Regions from separate parts of the Crocosphaera sp. XPORK-15E genome, predicted to be linked through region 2. Evidence: predicted binding sites of a transcription regulator. Region 2 holds the regulator's gene; the other holds the start of a gene.
The links. The regulator NtcA, encoded in region 2, controls nitrogen genes in cyanobacteria. The targets are predictions, from matches to a motif close to TTTGTANCNNNNGNTACAAA.
Positions count from the first base shown of each region.

Region 1: VB691_RS18545 (DUF6761 family protein) is a predicted target of NtcA. The motif match lies at 6,602-6,621, and genes of this name have one in related genera.

Region 1 covers NZ_JAYGHQ010000016.1:211,571-221,227, forward strand. The annotation lists gene kdpB (potassium-transporting ATPase subunit KdpB) at 1-604, opposite strand, end outside; gene kdpA (potassium-transporting ATPase subunit KdpA) at 786-2,459, opposite strand; gene VB691_RS18520 (HAMP domain-containing sensor histidine kinase) at 2,744-3,844, shown strand; gene VB691_RS18525 (response regulator transcription factor) at 3,831-4,496, shown strand; gene VB691_RS18530 (hypothetical protein) at 4,613-5,245, shown strand; gene VB691_RS18535 (BolA family transcriptional regulator) at 5,350-5,601, shown strand; gene grxD (Grx4 family monothiol glutaredoxin) at 5,710-6,033, shown strand; gene VB691_RS18545 (DUF6761 family protein) at 6,090-6,344, opposite strand; gene VB691_RS18550 (response regulator transcription factor) at 6,680-7,459, shown strand; gene VB691_RS18555 (hypothetical protein) at 7,680-8,993, shown strand; gene VB691_RS18560 (hypothetical protein) at 8,998-9,657, opposite strand, start outside.
Region 2 covers NZ_JAYGHQ010000003.1:133,970-143,626, reverse strand. The annotation lists gene VB691_RS03605 (hypothetical protein) at 1-1,264, shown strand, start outside; gene VB691_RS03600 (glycosyltransferase) at 1,471-2,895, shown strand; gene VB691_RS03595 (hypothetical protein) at 2,978-3,517, shown strand; gene VB691_RS03590 (glycosyltransferase family 4 protein) at 3,514-4,431, shown strand; gene VB691_RS03585 (sulfotransferase family 2 domain-containing protein) at 4,538-5,191, shown strand; gene VB691_RS03580 (hypothetical protein) at 5,194-5,643, opposite strand; gene VB691_RS03575 (sulfotransferase family protein) at 5,636-6,409, opposite strand; gene fabI (enoyl-ACP reductase FabI) at 6,550-7,326, opposite strand; gene ntcA (global nitrogen regulator NtcA) at 7,659-8,336, shown strand; gene VB691_RS03560 (DUF3084 domain-containing protein) at 8,361-9,657, shown strand, end outside.

The DNA of each region.
Region 1 (9,657 bases), on a different contig from region 2:
CCGTCACAGAACTAGCGACATCGGAACTAGGTTCTTTTAAAACAGGGGCAGATTCTCCCGTAATTGCTGATTCATCGACAGAAGCGACTCCTTCTATCACTTCCCCATCAGCAGGAATCATTTCTCCTGCAATAACTTTCAATCTATCCCCTTTACGCAATTGGGTGGAACTGACTTCTTCTGTTGAACCATTGGCCAGTAGGCGATGGGCGGTGGTATCTCCTTTGGTGGAACGTAAGGAGTCTGCTTGGGCTTTTCCTCGGCCTTCTGCCACTGCTTCAGCAAAGTTAGCAAAGAGAACAGTTAAAAAGAGGATAATTGTGACTAATCCGTTAAATAATCGTTGATTTTCCCCAGAAACTGTGCCAAAAAGCTCAGGATTAAGGGTTAACAATGCCGTGATGATTGTTCCTACCCAAACGACAAACATTACAGGGTTTTTCAGCATAATCTTGGGATTTAGCTTAATAAACGCATCTTTAATCGCTCGTTTATATAAACCTTGGGTACTAACTCGCTGTTGCTTTTTCTGTTGACGATGACGAGAACGAGTGGGTTGATGGGGGAGTTTTTTCGTTTGTTCTGATTTTGGCTCTTGTTTCATGGTTTTTGGCAAATTTTTGCAGTTTATCTGGTTTTTGGGCCCAAGCATTGCGCCCCTAGGAAGCTATAGCAGTAGCCAAGGCAATTAGGACATTTTTCAAGGCTCAAACCCAGGTATAACAAAGGTTTTACTGTTGCCGTTCGGCTGACGCTCACGGAAGCCTGTTCCCTGTTGCCTTCTGCTATAACTTAAACCCTTCTGCAATGGGGCCTAGAGCTAAAACAGGCAAAAAAGTCAACGCCCCTAAAATGAGGATGACACCCGCCGTAACGAAGGTAAATAAGCCTGTATCCGTTCTCAGGGTTCCTGTTGTTTCAGGAATAGGCTGTTTCTGCCTCATGCTCTCTGCTAATAGTAATAGCGCAATAATCGGAATGTAGCGACCGGCTAACATGGCAACACTGGCGGTCAAATTCCACCACAGGGTATTGTCTCCCAACCCTTCAAACCCTGAGCCATTATTGGCCGCAGCAGAGGCGTATTCATAGACCACTTGGGAAACGCCATGAAAGCCAGGATTACTGATACCAGACAGAATTTCTGGAAAAACTAGAGTAATCGCGCCAGGAATGAGAATAGCGAAGGGATGCACCAATAAGATAACGCTGGCGAAGACAATTTCCCGTTTTTCAATTTTGCGTCCCAGGAATTCCGGCGATCGCCCGACCATTAACCCTGTGAGAAAGACGGTAAGAATGAGAAAAACAAAGAGATAGGCAGTTCCTGTCCCTTGTCCTCCCCAGATAATCTGTAAAAATAGATTAAATAGGGTGGAAAAGCCGCCTAATGGCATTAAAGAGTCGTGCATTCCATTGACTGCGCCGCACATGGTTCCGGTGGTACTCACTGCCCAAAGTGCGGTTTGCGCCCATCCAAACCGAATTTCTTTTCCTTCTAAATTAGGCTGTTGTGTGCCTAATAAATTGTTAATTAAAGGGTTTCCTTGATACTCTCCTATGGCGGTTATTCCGATTAAGAAAACATAGATGACAAAGACCATCCAAAAGATGAGCCATGCTTGTTTTTTATTGTTAATAATGACTCCGTATGTATAAATTAAAGAAGCCGGAATTGAGATCATTAATAAAGTTTCAATTAAGTTAGTCAAACCATTGGGATTTTCAAAAGGATGGGCAGAATTAATTCCAAAAAATCCCCCACCATTTTCTCCTAATTGTTTAATACTTTCAAAATGAGCAACAGGGCCTCTTGCAATAGTTTGAGTTGCACCCTCTAAAGTTGTTAAAGTTACAGGAGGAGCAAGGGTTTCAGGGATACCTTGGCTTAATAAAATAATGCCAGAAATTAAAGAAATTGGCAGTAAAATACGGGTAATAGATCGGGTTAAATCGACATAAAAGTTACCGAGTCCTTGTCCTGTTAATCCTCGGATAAAGGCAATAGCAACCGCTATTCCTGTTCCGGCTGAGGTAAACATTAAAAACCCTAATGCCAACATTTGACTGCCGTAACTAAAGGTAGTTTCTCCTGAATAATGTTGTTGATCAGTATTCGTTAAAAAAGAAATAGTTGTATGTAGAGCTAAATCCCAACTAGGGGCAGAAAGTTGAGTCGGGTTTAAGGGTAAACTTCCCTGAAAAGAGAAGAGCAAAAACACAAAAATCCCCATCACTAAATTACTGAAAATGACACTTTTAGCATATTGCCAACCTGTCATTTCTCGTTGGGAGCGAACCCCGCTGATAAGGTAAATTAGCTTTTCTAGGGGCAATAAAATAGGATCTAATAAGGTTTTTTGCTGAAGATATACTTTTGCCATATAGTTACCGAAAATCGGGACAATTATCAGCAAAAGCAGTAAGGTTATGGCTATTTGAATGAAGCCTTGAACCATGATAATTTCCTGCTTAATCAAAAGAGCAATGAATTACATTATTAATTATAGTCTGGACTAGCTTTTTGGGAATCTATGCTTATAAATATTTTATGTTTATAGTGATTTTATTTTTTTAGTATTACTTGGATATAGATTAAATTGACGATAATATATTGACCAATATAGTCCAGCTATATCCGGTGATATAGGTAAGATTTTAAACAGACTGTTGAGAAAAAGAGAACAAAGAATAACGCTATATAATAGTTATTAATCTAATTGTGCCAGAAAAAATCATAAAAATGTCAAAAACCATCTCTTTTATCAGAAAAGTATTTTCCTCCTATACTCATCAAAGTTCTTATTCTTATGGTTTAATTATCTCTATTGTTACCGTCGTCATTGTGATGGAATACGCAACGCCTTCTGCTTATGTTTTTGGCTATCTTTATACAGGGGCAATTTTATTAGCTAATACCCATATAAATCGTAATTTTGTAATTTTAGTAACTGTAACAACAGCAACTTTGACATTACTAAATTTATTTATTCCTGTGCTTGAAATTCATAACCTATCAACCATTGCTAATAGAATTATTGCGATGGTTGCTCTATTGGTAACAGGTTGGTTAAGTGTTCAAAATCACAATTATGAAGAAAAAATTGCCAATCAGCAAGCACAAATTAAGGCACAAGAACAACTTTTTCAAATGCGAGAAGATTTTGTTTCTACTCTCACCCATGACTTAAAAACCCCTTTATTGGGAGCAATAGAAACCTTAAAATCTTTTCAACTGGGTTCCTTTGGTCAAGTCAGCCCAAAACAACAAAAAATTTTAGAGATGATCAGTCGTTCCCATCAATCTACTTTACAATTAGTCGAAACCGTTCTTGATATTTATCGGAATGATAATGAAGGCTTAAAAATTGACCCAAAACCTGTTAATTTAAGACCCTTATTAAATGAAATTATTGCAAGTTTAACTGATTTAGCCCAATCCCGTCGCATTCATATTAATATAATAGGCGATAGACTTTGGGTAAAAGGAGATGCTTGGCAACTCAAACGGGTTTTTATTAATCTTTTGAGTAATGCTATTAACCATTCACCAAGAGGCAGTAATGTTGAAATTTTACTCGAATCAAAAGGAGATGAACAACAAATTTTAGTCATAGATAATGGCTTAGGCATTACGAAAGAAGAACTACCCCAATTATTTGAGCGATTTTACCAAGGAGTTAGCGATCGCCAAGCAAAAGGTTCAGGGTTAGGACTATATTTAAGTCGCCAAATTGTTGAAGCTCATGGTGGTAAAATTTGGGCAGAAGTTCGCTATCCCCAAGGAGCCATTTTTGGCTGTCGTTTACCTGCAATAATGGATGATTGTTATGACAATTTCTAACCCGTTAAGACTTTTATTAGTTGAAGATGATGAACTGTTTAGATTAGGACTTGTGACCCGTCTTCAGCGAGAATCTGATATTGAAGTCATCGCAGAAGCCAGTGATGGTGAAACCGCCGTAGAATTCACCAATCAGTATTTACCTGATGTGGTATTGCTTGATATTGGTTTACCTGGAATTGGGGGAATAGAAGCTTGTCGTCAAATTAAACAACAGCATCCGAATTTACCCATTTTAGTCTTAACTTCCCATTCCCAAAAATCCTTAATTGAACGTCTAATTGCTATCGGAGTTAATGGTTATTGTCTCAAAGGAATTGAAGCAGAACATCTTATCTTAGCCTTACGTTCTGTTGCTACGGGAGCATCTTGGTGGGATCAAACAGGGACAACAGAAATTCGCGCTGTTTTTGCTCAAAAACCTGTTATAAATACAGATACAATTGAAGTTATTGATAATCCTTTGACCCAAAGAGAACAGGAAATTTTAGGTTTAATTGCTCTGGGAAAAACCAATCAAGAAATTGCTCTTAACTTGGGCATTGCCACAGGAACAGTCAGGGTTCATGTTCATGCTATTTTACAGAAACTAGATGTCCGCGATCGCACTCAAGCAGCCATTTTAGCGATTCAACAGACTTCCTTAAAATAACCAATCCGCGATCGCCTAAAGACCAAATGGGATCTATTGGTGTTCCAGACAAATGTTAAGATACCTCAAAGATTCGTCCATTGTCGTCTTATCTTTTTGCTTAATCTAGTCATCTCATGTTAAAGTTGTCAATTTTCTCCCTCAGCTTATCGAGTGTCCTTGCTTTCTCCTGTATTCTAGGAATCGGAACACCAAACGCTAATTATGCTCAAGCTTTTCCCGTCAAGAATGCTCCCTTAGCCCAAACACCAACAGATACAGGTACAGAAGAAGAAGTTGATGATCCCACTGATCCTAATAATCTACGTCCTCTTAATCAAGCAGATAGCCTTCTCAGTTTGCAAGGAGGAGAAAAATTGATGAGTGAGGCCAATGAAGCCATTAATCAAGAAAATTATGGCTTAGCCGTCACGAAACTGCAACAAGCACGCAAAATTTTTAACCAATTATCTAATTTTCATCTCCAACTCGCCAATAGTTTCTCTGGTATTGATACAAAAATTTTTGATTCTCAAAGAAGCAACGCCCTAAAAACCGGACAACTGAGAGATTCCGCAACTTATCAATTAGCCTTAGTTCATCGGGCGCAAAATCAACCAGAATTAGCTGTTCCCCTCTTAATTCAGATTATTCGCTCTCAAAACCCCACCACCGACTTAGGCAAAAAATCCTATCAACAATTATATGAACTCGGTTTTGTGGATATGCCTTTTGGTAACGAGGGGACAACTGCACCGCCCCAAAACTAATCAACTGTTCTTATGATCATTTCCTGACAGACTCCTCTCAAGGTGTCTCACACACACAAATTAAGTCACAATAAATTTAGTATTTGTTTTTTGGGGAAAATTCCATGGTTGGACTCACACAAGTTGAAGACATGATTAAGGCTCAACTCCCCGACGCTCAGGTGGTGGTTAGAGATCTCACAGGTGGGGGCGATCATTTAGAAGCGATCGTGGTTTCTCAGTCTTTTGAAGGTAAAACCATGATCAAGCAGCATCAGCTAGTTTATGGCGCACTTCAAGAGGCAATGGCATCCGAGGCCATTCATGCCCTCGCTTTAAAGACTTATACCCCTCAAGCTTGGGAAGCGGCCCAATAAATTGTCTAAGCTACAATAAACATCATCGAAACTGAAGGCCGATCCGCGCCATCATTATCATTTTTCATGATTTGCATCGAATCGTCAGTAAATTTTTTAGGAGTAGTTATGACCCCAGACGTTAAAGAGCGCATTGATCAATTAGTCAAAAGCAATAAAATCTTGGTCTTTATGAAAGGAAACAAGTTAATGCCTCAATGCGGGTTTTCCAACAATGTAGTACAAATTTTGAGTACCTTGGGAGTACCCTTTGAAACCGTTGATGTCTTAGCTGATCCCCAAATTCGTGAGGGCATTAAAGAGTATTCAGAATGGCCCACCATTCCCCAAGTTTATATCAATGGGGAATTCATTGGCGGTTCCGATATCGTCTTTGAAATGTACCAAAAAGGCGAGTTGCAACAGCAAGTTGAAGTGGCTTTAGCTTCTTAAGCTTAAGACAATTTGGGGTAGGAGATTAATTTCCTACCCCACTAAACTAGAATATGTTAGTAATAATCCGCTTCTGTTTGGGTTTGTAAGGCAGCTAACTCAAAATTAGAAGGGTCACGGAAGAACCGCCACGCATCTTCCTCTAAGCGATGAATTAGATAGGATTCTAGGGTGTTTGTCTGCCGTAAACAAGCGATGTAGCCATCCATGTATGACTGAATTTCATCAAAACGGCGACCACGATTCCATAGATCTACCATGCCATCAGTGAGTTTTTGATAATAACGAATGGTCTGGGGATCTTGAAGCATAATTGTTAGGTTAGGCGACTTTAAATGGGGGTTGATAAAAAAGAAATAACTTGATTCTAATGAATCATTCTCAGAAAAACAAGTTAGAATGTTTATAAAGACTAAGAATTTAAGAAAATTTCATCCTCTGTATATCTTCTATTTTATCCTTTGGCCATTCATTTGAAAACAACCTCAATAGAAATTACTGATCAAAGTTAACAAAAAAAGACAAAACACTGTAAACTTTAATATTTTCTTCGGAACTTAGCCGAAACGTCGTAGCCAATGTTACAAATTCTTGACATTACGTTTGCTAGGCTAAGGAGTGTCAAATTAGAAGGATGAGAACTAAGGTGAGTCTGATTTACATTGCTATCGTTGAGGGGAATCCTCACCTACGCTCATTATTAGGTTGGCATTTGCAACAAGCAGGTTACATGGCTCAGCAATGCGCTAACCTGCACCAAGCGCGTAATGCCTTTGCTCATCGCCAACCCGCCTTAGTTATTCTTGACTCTGATCTTCCTGACGGAGATGGCATGGAATTGTGCCAATGGCTCCATCAACAACGCCAGTCGATGATTATGATTCTATCGGCTCGCAATACAGAAAAGGATATTGTTAAAGGGCTAAATGCGGGGGCTGATGACTATTTAAGTAAGCCCTTTGGTATGCAAGAATTTATGGCCAGGGTTGAAGCCTTAATCAGACGGTTACGGGTTGCTTCTGCCCCACTTTATTTGGATTATGGCGATTTAAAAATTGATCTAGTACAGCGTCGCGTACAATTTCGTGGGGATTTTGTCGATTTAACCCCTCAAGAATTTAGCTTATTGTATGTGTTGGCCCAAGCAGAAGGAAACCCCCTCAGTCGTGCAGAATTGCTCCAAAGAGCTTGGCCAGAGGCCATTGATAATCCCCGAACCATCGATACTCATGTTCTTTCCCTACGCAAGAAAATTGAAACTGACCCCCGTCAACCAAGTTTAATTCAAACGGTGCGAAATGTGGGTTATCGGTTTAATCCAGAGGTACTACAAGACGCTTCTGCCTCACCGTCAGCACCTCCCACCACCAGTCAAGCTCAAATTAGCCAGAATAGCCATAGTCCCCGTTTATCTAGTACCCATTAGATTTCCGGTTTAAAAGCAGGAGTTTTGAACATCCCGTGCTTTCTGATAAATATCCAAACTTTTTGTAGGTACCCTGTTAATTTTTAAAATTAACAGGGTACTTTAAGATTGTAAAGCTATTCAATTTCATGAGTGATTTATGATCTTCAAAAATTCCCATTTAGTAGAGTTATATTATAAGTCTAAACAACCGTACAAAAACCAAGGCTTTACGCTGTTCATGGTCACGTTACTGGGAACTGTAGGAACTGTTGCTGCAGCCGGATTAATTATTAGTACGACCACCGTGATTAATGCTAACACAAAAGCTGTAACTGAAAACCAAAACCATCATGGAATTGCTGAAGTTGCCCAAACTCGCATTAAATCTTTACTCATTGAGCATCCTAAACTGCTTGAATTTAATGACATTGAATGGGAAGAACAATTAAATTCCCCAAATTCTTCACAAGAATCTGAGGATTTTTCTAAGGCTTTACGTATTTGTAAAAATCAGCAAGATTGGAAAGCGGAAAAAGAAGATATTTTAGCCTTAGCTGAACACAAAAAAATCGAGCTTCCTTTTGGAAACTTTTCTCTAGAAAGCTTTCAAAAAATAGGGGATAATCAAGGGATTGCAACGGTAAATACTGAAATTAAAAACGGAGATTCTAGCTCATTTGAATTAGCTATTAATTTTTTTGATAATTACTTATCTGATCCGGTTCCAGTCTTATGGTTAATGGGCAAAAAAACTGGACAAGGAACAGCAAAAAGTCAGGTCACAGGTGATGTCTGGGTAAATGATTGTCAGTTTCCTCTTGATAAAATTAACATCACTGAACCGGATACTTATCAAGCTAAATATACAGGCATCAAACCGCCCGAATTACCTGATTTAGAATCTGTCAAACTAAGATTGCCAGAGAATCATTATTTAACAATAATTGATGAGGAGAAAAAAGGAAGAAAAGAAACAGAAAAAGAAACAAAAAGAGAAAGAGAAACAGAAAAAGAAACAGAAAGAGAAACAGAATTTACTTTTCCTCGGTCAGAAGATCAACCAACCCGCATCGAAAATAATAAAAAAGTCTATGAATATGTAATTACAGAAATTGATACGATTAACCAGATAGAAATCAATTCAGGGAGTAAAGAGGAATCTGTTACAGTTATCTTTTATGTATTAGGGGATATTCAAGCAGATAATATTATTCATAAATGTGAATCTAATCAACCTTGTTCCCCAGAAAATTTTATTATTTTGGGTTATGAAGGTTCTCGAATAAATTTACAATTTGAGCAATTAGATGCTTTTATTTTTGCTCCTAACTATCAACTAGAAATTAAACCTAAGAATTCCCCAGATCATCCGGCCCAATTTAGAGGAAGTTTGTGGGTAGATAACTTATCTCTTGAAGGTGATGATGATAGTGAGCAATTGGAATTTAAACAAGCTTTCACCTGGAGAGATTTACCTCAACAATTGCAATTAATTAATCCGTCTCCAAAGTTGATTCAAGTCACCTTAAATCAACAAGAAAAAGAAAACTAATAGTTTATATTTTTGCTTTATAAGAATCTGAAAGCAAAGGGAATATTCCCTGGAAAATAGAGTAGATTGAATCATTATTTTTTTCCTGAATTAAAGTGGCATGAGGGAATTTTTCAGTTAACCAAGGGGACAACCCATAGCTAATAGCAGAAACCCCTTCACCAGAGAGAATGATTTGAGTAATCGCAGTTGATGACTGCTCTACTTGAGTCAGTAATGTTGTTATTTTTTGATGCAGTTGGTGTCGCCAAGGTTCAATGATTTGTTCAGTCATTTCTCGACGGGTAACACCCCAAATTTGTTGAGCAATGGTTGAAGAAAAGGTTTCTTGTTGCTGTAAAATTAATCGGCTTAATTGAGCCGCTTCTAACATTGCATTCCCTAACGGATGTTCCTGTAATTGCTGACTTAAGCCTTCTCTTAGCAATAAATCTGGGTATCCAGGTTGGGGAAAAGGTGCTTGAAGTGTGGGAACTGTTTGAGTCATTTGACCATACCATTGAGGGTAAATTAATTGACACAAAATATCTTGATTCATTCCTTGACTTCCGTAAGCAAACCGTTGAGTTGTTAACCCAGAAAATCCCTGGGAAATATCAACTAAAGCTAATTCTGTGACGGTTTCTGTTAATTCAATGACCAAAGATAATTGAGGGGTTTCATA
Region 2 (9,657 bases):
AATCTTTATTGTAATAACAAGTCTCACTTGGTTAATTCCAGGCCATTTAATCATTGAATGTCGCCCTGATATTTTTTGTGGACTTTTGATGGCTAGTTTTGTTGTTCTGATTACCGAAAGACCCTGGCTTGCTGCTAGTAAAAATCGGCATTTTATGGTTGGAATATTAATAGGATTTGCTTTGCTCAGTAAACCAGCTATAAGTCCAGTAACAATTGTTTTAGCGATTTCTGCTATTGGTATTGTTACTCTCATTGAAATTTTTGCTGGTGGTTATAAAGTTCAATGGAAACAAATTATAATTCCAGTTATTCGTTGTTTTGGGGTAGCTATATTAATAGCATTGCCTCATTATTTATTTGCTTTTAAGAAAGTTGTTCAATATATCTATCAAACTCTTGTTGTTGATATTGATATCTGGCAACCAATAGAGCGTTCATTACTCGAAGATATCCTTTTTTATTTAACAGGGTTTGGTGGAAAAATGATGCTCAACAACTGGCTATATCTTTGGTTGTTCATAGCAATAATAACCGTAACTATTGTTATTTATAAAAAAGATTGGGGTTCAATGGTTCGAGTATCTGGACTGGCTGGAGGTATTTTGATCACTTATACCATTGTTACTGTCTCAGAGCATAAAACTCCCTTTACAGGGGTTGTTTTCCCTTGTTTTTTCTTATTCACTTATGTGATGATGATCACCTATATCATTCAATATTATTTAACCGTTAAAAAAGTTGCTCTGAGAAGAATAATTTTGTTGACTTTAGCCAGTATATTTTCTATAAGCCTACTTTTATTTCAATGGCCAGCTACTAATGATACTGCCGCACCCAGATCAGGTTCCTTAGCTGAAACTAGATATTATAATCAGCGATTAGAGCAAATTTACCAAACTATAAGCAATAACATACCTGAAGTTTCACAAGAAAATTATGATGTATATATAACATCGGTTTCCCATTGGTTGCATTATGCTAATTTACGTTACTATTCAGAAAAAGTTGGTGATCGCAGATTGATTTTTGCTCATTATCCTAAATCTGATGATACTAAGCTCATGATAGATAAAATTCAGCAATCAGATTTTATTATAACTTTTAAACCAGATAACAGCGAGGTTCCTAGCTGGTTGCCTAGCAGTAGAGTTCAATCGGAGATACTTGATTTTTTAGAGCAAAACTCCAACTTTAAATTATTAAAAACTTATACTAATCCTTATACCGATGGTACTATATTTTTATATTCTCGAACAAAATAAAAAGGTAAAATACTATTAGTTTTAAAAACTGATTTCTCTCGTCAATTCTCTACTATTTTAGTAATTTAATAAATTTTATTAAAACAAATGTATTGGGTGTAGAGTGATTTTTGAGTATTTGAAACATTTATAGTCTAATGTGAGTCTAATGAGTACAGACATTTGTTTTTTTATAAATTGTGGGAATTAGTAATTTTTTATCAATCATGAAAAGCTTTTTAAAAAAAATAGCAAAAAAACTACCCTTAACATCTAATATTTTCAAGAAAATCGAAACCCTCCAAGCTAATCTTGATTTGGTTACTCAAGAAAACAATAGTTTAACAAATGAATTGAGTCATCTTAGTCAAGAGATGGATAAACTAAAAACAGAACGTCAAGAATATATAAGGATTTTATATCAATATCTCTTGGAAACAGAAACAGAGACATCAGAACTAAATAACTACTTTAATAGTAATTATAATCCCAGAGAAATTATAAACCTTATCACTCAATCTTCGCCCTATCAAGACCAAATAAATAAACAGCACATAGAACGTAAGAATTATGTCATTGACCTTTATCGATATATTTTAGATAGAGAACCAACACCATCAGAAGTTAATATTCATTTGAACAGCAAATATAATCCCATAGAGCTTTTTAACCTCTTTACTGAATCTCAAGAATATAAAGACAAAATGATCAATGAGACAATTGATTTAGATTCAATTTTAGGAATAGCCAAAAGTATTTTAGGAGAACAAAAAAGAATTAGTGCTAATATGATTTTGTCTTGGTATAAGAATGCAGCAGCAGAATTAATCCATGAACATAATAACAATAAATATTTAGAAACTAGGCATTCTTGGGAACTAATAAACCCTTCAAAAGCCAAAGATTCAATCAATAATTTTATTCCCAAGGCAGCCATTATTACCAGTTTATATCGAGGAAAAAAATTCATAAAAGCCTTTCTTGAAAATATGATTAATCAAACATTTTTTGAGCATTGTGAACTAATCATAATTGATGCAAATTCTCCTGAAAATGAGCAAGAAATAATCAAAGATTACTTGACATATTATTCTAACATTAACTATATTAAACTCCAAGAAACAATTGGAATTTACGAAGCTTGGAATTTAGCCATTAAAGAGTCAAATTCGGAGTTTATAACTAATGCCAATGTGGATGACTTACATCGCTCTGATGGCTTAGAGTTGAAAATTAAAGCATTAACAGAAAATCCTTTAGTAGATGTTGTTTATTCAGATGTCTATTATTCTTTCCTAGAAAATCTTCCTTTTGAAATCGTGGAAAAATGTAATATACGAACTAATCTACCTGTGGCTAATAAAGATAATTTATTACAATTTAATTCCCCTCACAATTCTCCTATGTGGAGAAGATCACTTCACAACAAAATAGGTTATTTTGATACTTCATATCAGTCAGCAGCCGATTATGAATTTTGGTTAAGAGCAGCTTTTTCCGGTTCATCTTTCATTAAACTTGCGGAACCTGTTGTTCTCTACTACCATAATCCTCAAGGAATGTCAACTAATCAACAAACCCCTGGACGAATAGAAGGAGAAAACATCATTAAAGCTTATCAAAATATTTTAAATAATTCTACAGTCGAATAAAAATATAATTTTGTTAACTCATTTAATGGGTGTTCAATGTTGTATAATTAGGTTAAATAAATTGAGCTATCCTCCTAAATTTATGAATACTCAATATTCCTTGCCAAAAATTACATTGGCTCATTTAGAAAAAAAGATAGATAATGCAATGGCATCACAGTTGAGTCAACTTCCTCAACAACAGCCGTTAATTGTGGAACCTGAAGTAGATATTTCTGGTATAACTGATTTAGTTAAACATATTGAAGGATTGATCGAAAATGCACAATTGCGAGGTTCAGAAAGAACAACATGGCCTGATAGTTTAAATAAATTTCCCTTTGTCCTATTAAAGCCGTTCAAAAAGTTAATTCTTAAATTCATCAATATTCTCTTTAAAGATCAAATAGAAGTCAATCAAAATTTAGCCGAAGGATTACAGCAATCTCTCCTCATTAATCAAGAACTTATTAGACAGATTGTCAGTTTACGTTATCAGTCTTATAGAGATGTAGAAAATCTCAATCATTATCAGCAACTTCTAGGACAGCAAATCACGGCAACCATCTTGCCTAACTCTCTCGGAAAAATTACCGATCATTTATATGAATTGAATGAAAAAATTGGAGGTGACAAATCATGAAAATAATTATTACTACAGTACAAGTGCCTTTTGTTCGAGGGGGAGCAGAAATTTTAGCTGAAGAATTACTTGGTGTTCTTCAAGAAGCTGGCCACGAAGTCGAAATTGTCGCTGTTCCTTTGAAGGGATATCCCCCTCAAAACATATTAGATACGATGTTAGCTTGTCGTTTATTAGATATCATCGAATCCCACGGTCAATCTATTGATAAAGTCATAGGACTGAAATTTCCCGCCTATTTAATTCCTCATCCTCGGAAGGTTTTGTGGTTACTACATCAACATCGAGATGCCTATGATCTTTGGGGTCATGAATACTGTAATTTATGTCGTTATCCTGATGGCTTTGCTATTCGTGACAGTATCATTAATTCCGATCATAAAACCTTTGCTGAATGTTCAGGTATCTTTACCATTGCGGCTAATGTTTCCAAAAGGCTTAAATACTTTAGTAACTTTGACTCTATTCCCCTCTATCATCCTCCTAAAAATTCTGAGTTATTTCATTGTCAACCGGAAAAAGGCTATTTATTTTTTCCCAGTCGTTTAAACCCCATTAAACGTCAAGAACTTGTCCTGCAATCTCTGGCAAAAACTACTAATCCAGTGAAAGTAGTATTCGCCGGAAAGTCAGGGGATAATTTCTACCACAAAAAGTTAATCTCCCTAGCCGCAGAATTAGGAGTGGCAGATCGAGTCACGTTTTTAGGAAGTATTACGGAGGAGGAGAAAATTCAACACTATGCCAATGCTTTGGGGATAATTTATCCGCCCCTTGATGAAGATTATGGTTATGTCACTCTAGAAGGAATGCTATCCAGTAAACCAATTATTACTTGTACAGATTCAGGAGGCCCCTTAGAATTTGTTCATCACGAAGATACGGGACTTATTAAAGAGTCGCCAAAGAGATGAGATTCTTGAGTAATAATCAATCTCTAAATAATAGTTTGCAAACAGTTACTAATGCCCTTGATTTTCTAATTAGTTAAACTTAAACAATTAAACAAATTGATAACTTATGCTTTCTATAAATAATGGTTTTTTATTTATTCATGTTCCGAAAACAGCAGGCAATAGTATTCAGAATATTTTGCGAAACTATTCTGAGGATAAAATTGTAATTGAGGGAAAACATCAAGACGGTATTGAACGTTTTGAGGTCAGAAATGATAAATATGAAGTCACAAAACATTCCACTTTACAACATTATCAAAACATTTTAGAACCCCATATATATCAAAAACTGTTTAAGTTTTCTACTATCAGAAACCCTTATGATCGTATGATTTCTTGGTACTTTTCTCCTCATCGAGGGGTAACAGATTGGGTGCGACAAGATTTTATTAACTTAGTGGCAGAAGTACCAACTTTGAGAGATTATATCAGTCTTTCCTCTACTTCTTCTCAGGAAATAATTATTAAGCCATTAGGGTTATCAATCAAGTTGAAATCTCCAAAACTAGATCGAGATATCAATTTTTTAATGAGATTTGAATCCCTTGCTCAAGATTTCAAAAAAGTTTGCAAAATGATTAATATCCCCTATGAACCCTTACCCCTTCGTAATCAATCTCAACGGCGGCATTATACAAATTATTTTGATGAGGAACTAAAAGAAATTGTTGACCACAAATTTCGAGAAGAAATAAAATTCGGAGGCTATGAATTTTAATTTTATCCTTTGAAGCCTAGGAATTTTTTAAACTTGACCAAACCTTGCCTTAACTGCCAAAATTTACTGCTTTCCATCCCTTCAATAGTGGCTTGACTCTCATTAAGTTTTTCTTGCAATTGATCAATTTTATCTAACAAAAAAAGTCTATTTTCTTCGCTACGATGTAGTTGACCTTTGATATCTTCTATGGTCACATTTCGTTGCTCAATAACCTGCTGTAATGATTCTTTTTTTGCTTGACTCAGTTGCAGTTGTACGGTAAGTTTTTGTACTTCTTCAAAATGAAGCCTCATTGTATTTTCCAGATGGCGAGTTTGTCTTTGTATATCTTCTCTCTGCTCCTTGATCTGTCCCTGCAGACGATCATATTCTTGCTGGGCTTTTATAACAACGCGATCGCGTGATTCTAAGACTTGCCATAGGGTCTCTAACTGTTGTGTCTCATTCATAACCTAATAACTGATTTGCCCTCCGACAGTTTTCATCATTACTCGCTATGATATATGATTTGGACTCTGTATGACTGGGAAGTAAATTAATTTCGGTTAGTTGCCTCCCTCTTGATGATTGTTCAATGGTATTATCTCCAGTACACTTATCAAACTGATAAAATTTATTGAGAAAGTCGGGATCATAATTGATTTCTAAAGTTTGACAAATTAAGCGAATTTGAGTCTGAGGATCTTGACAGATTTGTTCATAGTGAAAAATGGGATAATGACAAACTGCTTGAGCATAGGCTAAGTAAGCTTCTCCAAAAGATTGAATCTCCAAATTTAAGTGAGGAAATATGCGCGTCATCGACTCATAAACATCTGCCACACGACGGACGATCACCACAGGTAAAGAAGTTAATCCATAATGGGATAAATATAAATCTTGTTCCAATAAGAAACTGGGTGTCAATATATTATTACTAATAGGGTTATCGATAAAGTTGGCCGCTGTCCAGTCACGAATAATTAGATGCTTATTTGATGCTTTGGCTTGAGTGGCCAAAAAATGTATCTGTTGACCATAGGACTTATGGACAAACTCATCTAGCTGATCATCTTTGAGAAGATCAAGCCAATCTTGTGCCTGCTCAGCAATGGGATGTACTGAAGCTAGGGGATTAACTTCAGATAGAATAAGATTGCCCGCTATACTCCCTAAACATCGATTAACTAACGTCCCTCCCGAACGAGGATAAGCATAGATAATAGGAATTTTCATCAATAGGTATCAGAAACTATAACTCAACAGTATTCAGTGATTATCATACCTTATTTAAGAAATTTTGTGACAGGTTATCAGCCCAAAAAGTAGGTGAATATTACAAAAAAATGAGGGGGAAAATCCCTCATTTTTGATTTTTACATTCCCATAATTTCGTAACCCGCATCCACATAAATGATTTGTCCGGTGATCCCACTGGCCAAGTCACTACACAAAAAAGCCGCCGTATTACCCACCTCTAATTGAGTTACTGTCCGTTTCAAAGGGGCCACATTTTCCACATGACGCATCATATCTAAAATGCCCCCTACCGCAGAAGAAGCTAAAGTACGAATAGGCCCCGCAGAAATACCATTCACCCGAATATTATTAGGGCCTAATTCCGCCGCTAAATAGCGCACACTCATCTCTAACCCAGCTTTAGCCACTCCCATCAAATTATAATTAGGAATGACTTTGACACCCCCTACATAAGTCAAAGTGACAATACTGCCGCCTTCAGTCATCAAAGGTTTAGCATATTTAGCCATATTAGCCAAAGAAAAGGTACTAATTTCCAGGGACTGACTAAACGCTTCACGGGAAACCCCACTAAAGTCGCCCCCTAACCCTTCCTTATCTGCAAAAGCCAAACAATGGATTAAAATATCTAACTTTCCCCAAGTATCAGCCACCGCTTGAAAAGTTTCCGCCACCTGGGCCTCATCTTGAACATTACAAGGTACAAAAATGGACGGGTTGAGGGGTTCAACCACATCTCTGACTTTCTTCTCAAAACGTCCTTTTTCATCGGGTAAATAGGTAACACCGAGGTTGGCCCCCGCTTTATGGAGTTGTTGAGCAATTCCCCAAGCGATCGAGCGATTATTAGCAATTCCTGTAACGAGCGCGTTCTTTCCGGTTAAATCTAACATAGTCTTCTGGACAATTGGACAAGTTTTCTAAGCATTATGCCCCCATTATGGAAGATGGGTAGCTATAATCATTGACAGAACGAGGGATGTATCATCCCAATAGGAACATTGTGAAGCAAAACGTAGCAAAAACCCTTGAAGATACGTTAAAGTGTTGTTTCTATCATTAACTTATAGCAGTGTGCAGTTGAATGAGGTATAGTATACGGGTTTCAAAACCATTAACTATAAGGGTTTTACTTCTGACTTCAAACTTCAAACTTCTGACTTCTGCTCTATCACCCCTTGGTGTTTTCAGACCCCTTATTTTTCCGGTGTTATATTAAAGTGTGATGGAAATATCTGTACCACAGGATAAACCCTTAGCAGCCGTTTTTCGCCGCATTGGTGGCGGCCCCTATCCCCCTGTCGTGGAACCCTTTGAACGGGGCAAAACGATCTTTTTCCCTGGTGATCCCGCCGAGAGGGTTTACTTTTTGCTCAAAGGTGCGGTCAAACTCTCCCGTGTCTATGAAGCAGGGGAGGAAATTACCGTGGCCTTATTGAGAGAAAATAGTGTGTTTGGGGTACTTTCCCTAATTACCGGCCAACGCTCAGATCGCTTTTATCATGCGGTGGCCTTTACTCCGGTGGAATTATTATCTGCCCCCATTGAACAAGTAGAGCAGGCCTTAAAAAGTAATCCAGATTTGTCGATTTTAATGCTTCAGGGGTTATCTTCACGGATTTTACAAACAGAAATGATGATTGAAACCCTCGCTCATCGTGATATGGGTTCCCGTTTGGTCAGTTTTCTGTTAATTTTATGTCGGGACTTTGGTGTACCGACTCCTGAAGGGATTCGCGTTGACTTAAAATTGTCTCATCAAGCGATCGCCGAGGCCATTGGTTCTACCCGTGTGACTGTCACTCGTTTGTTGGGAGATTTACGTCAGGAAGAAATGATTTCTATTCATAAGAAAAAAATCACTGTTCATAATCCTGTAGTCCTTAGTCAGCAATTTACCTAACGTTCTTATCAATGTTAAAAGCGAATGACCAGTGCTTATATCCTAATTGCAGCCGTTTTAATCTTAGGAGGCTTGATCGCGGCATTGGGCGATCGCTTAGGCACCAAAGTTGGCAAAGCTCGACTAACCATTGGTAATCTTCGTCCGAAACAAACGGCGATTGTTGTTACTGTCTTGACGGGAGCTTTGATCGCCGCTTCTACCTTTGGAGTTTTATTAACCTTTAGTAAATCTCTCAGAGAAGGACTATTTGAACTTGATGAAATTCAAAAACAATTACGGGTTGCTAAAGCTGATTTAGAAAGGTTTGCCATTGATAAAAAGGATATTCAACAAAAATTACAAGAAGCAAAAACAGAACAAAATACTGCACAAAAAAAATTAAACTCAACCAATCAAAATTTTTCCAAAGCGAGAAAACAACTCAAATCTGTTTCCGATCAAGCTCGAAAATTACGGACAGATATTACAACTTTACTCAAAGAAAAACAAGCCCTACAAAAAAATAAAACTGAACTCGATCAAGAAATTAAAAGCTTACAAATAGAAGTCCGCAAACGAGATGAAGCACTCAAACAGGGAAAGTCCCAAATTGCTTCCCAAACCCGCATTTTAAATGAACGACAAACCCGCCTCAAAAATTTAGAAACCCGTCTCCAAAGTTTAGAGAAGCAACAAAGTACCCTCCAAACAGAAATTGATAACCGAGATAGTCAAATTGTGGAACTCGATCAAGCTATTAATCAGAAAGATATTGTTCTTAAAAATCGAGAATCTCAGTTAGAACAATTAGAAAGAGAATCCGCTTATTTACAAAAACAAGTAGAAATCTTAGAACAATATTATCAAAATTATCAAGATTTAAGAGAAAGACAAATTGCCATTGTTCGTGGTCAAGTTTTAGCCATTGGTTCAGTGCGTATTGTGGTACCAAAAGCAGGTAATCAAGTGGTTGATGAACTGCTCAGACAAGCCAATAGAACGGCGATCCAATTAGTAGGAAAAGAGGACATTAAACCCGATGAAAGAGTGGTTCAAATTACCCAAGCACAAGTAGAACAATTGATTAAACAATTACAAGATGGCAAAGAATATGTTGTTAGAATTATTTCGGCTGGTAATTATGTACAAGGGGAAAAAGAAGTTCGTGTTTTTGCTGATGTTGTTCTCAATCAAAAGATTTTTAGTGAAGGAGAAACCATTGCCACTGTTTCCATAGATTCTTTAGCATTAACGGAAGAAAATGTGCAAAAAAGACTTGATTTATTGTTAGCAGCTACTCAATTTCGCGCTCGTCGTGCGGGGGTTATTGGTAATATTC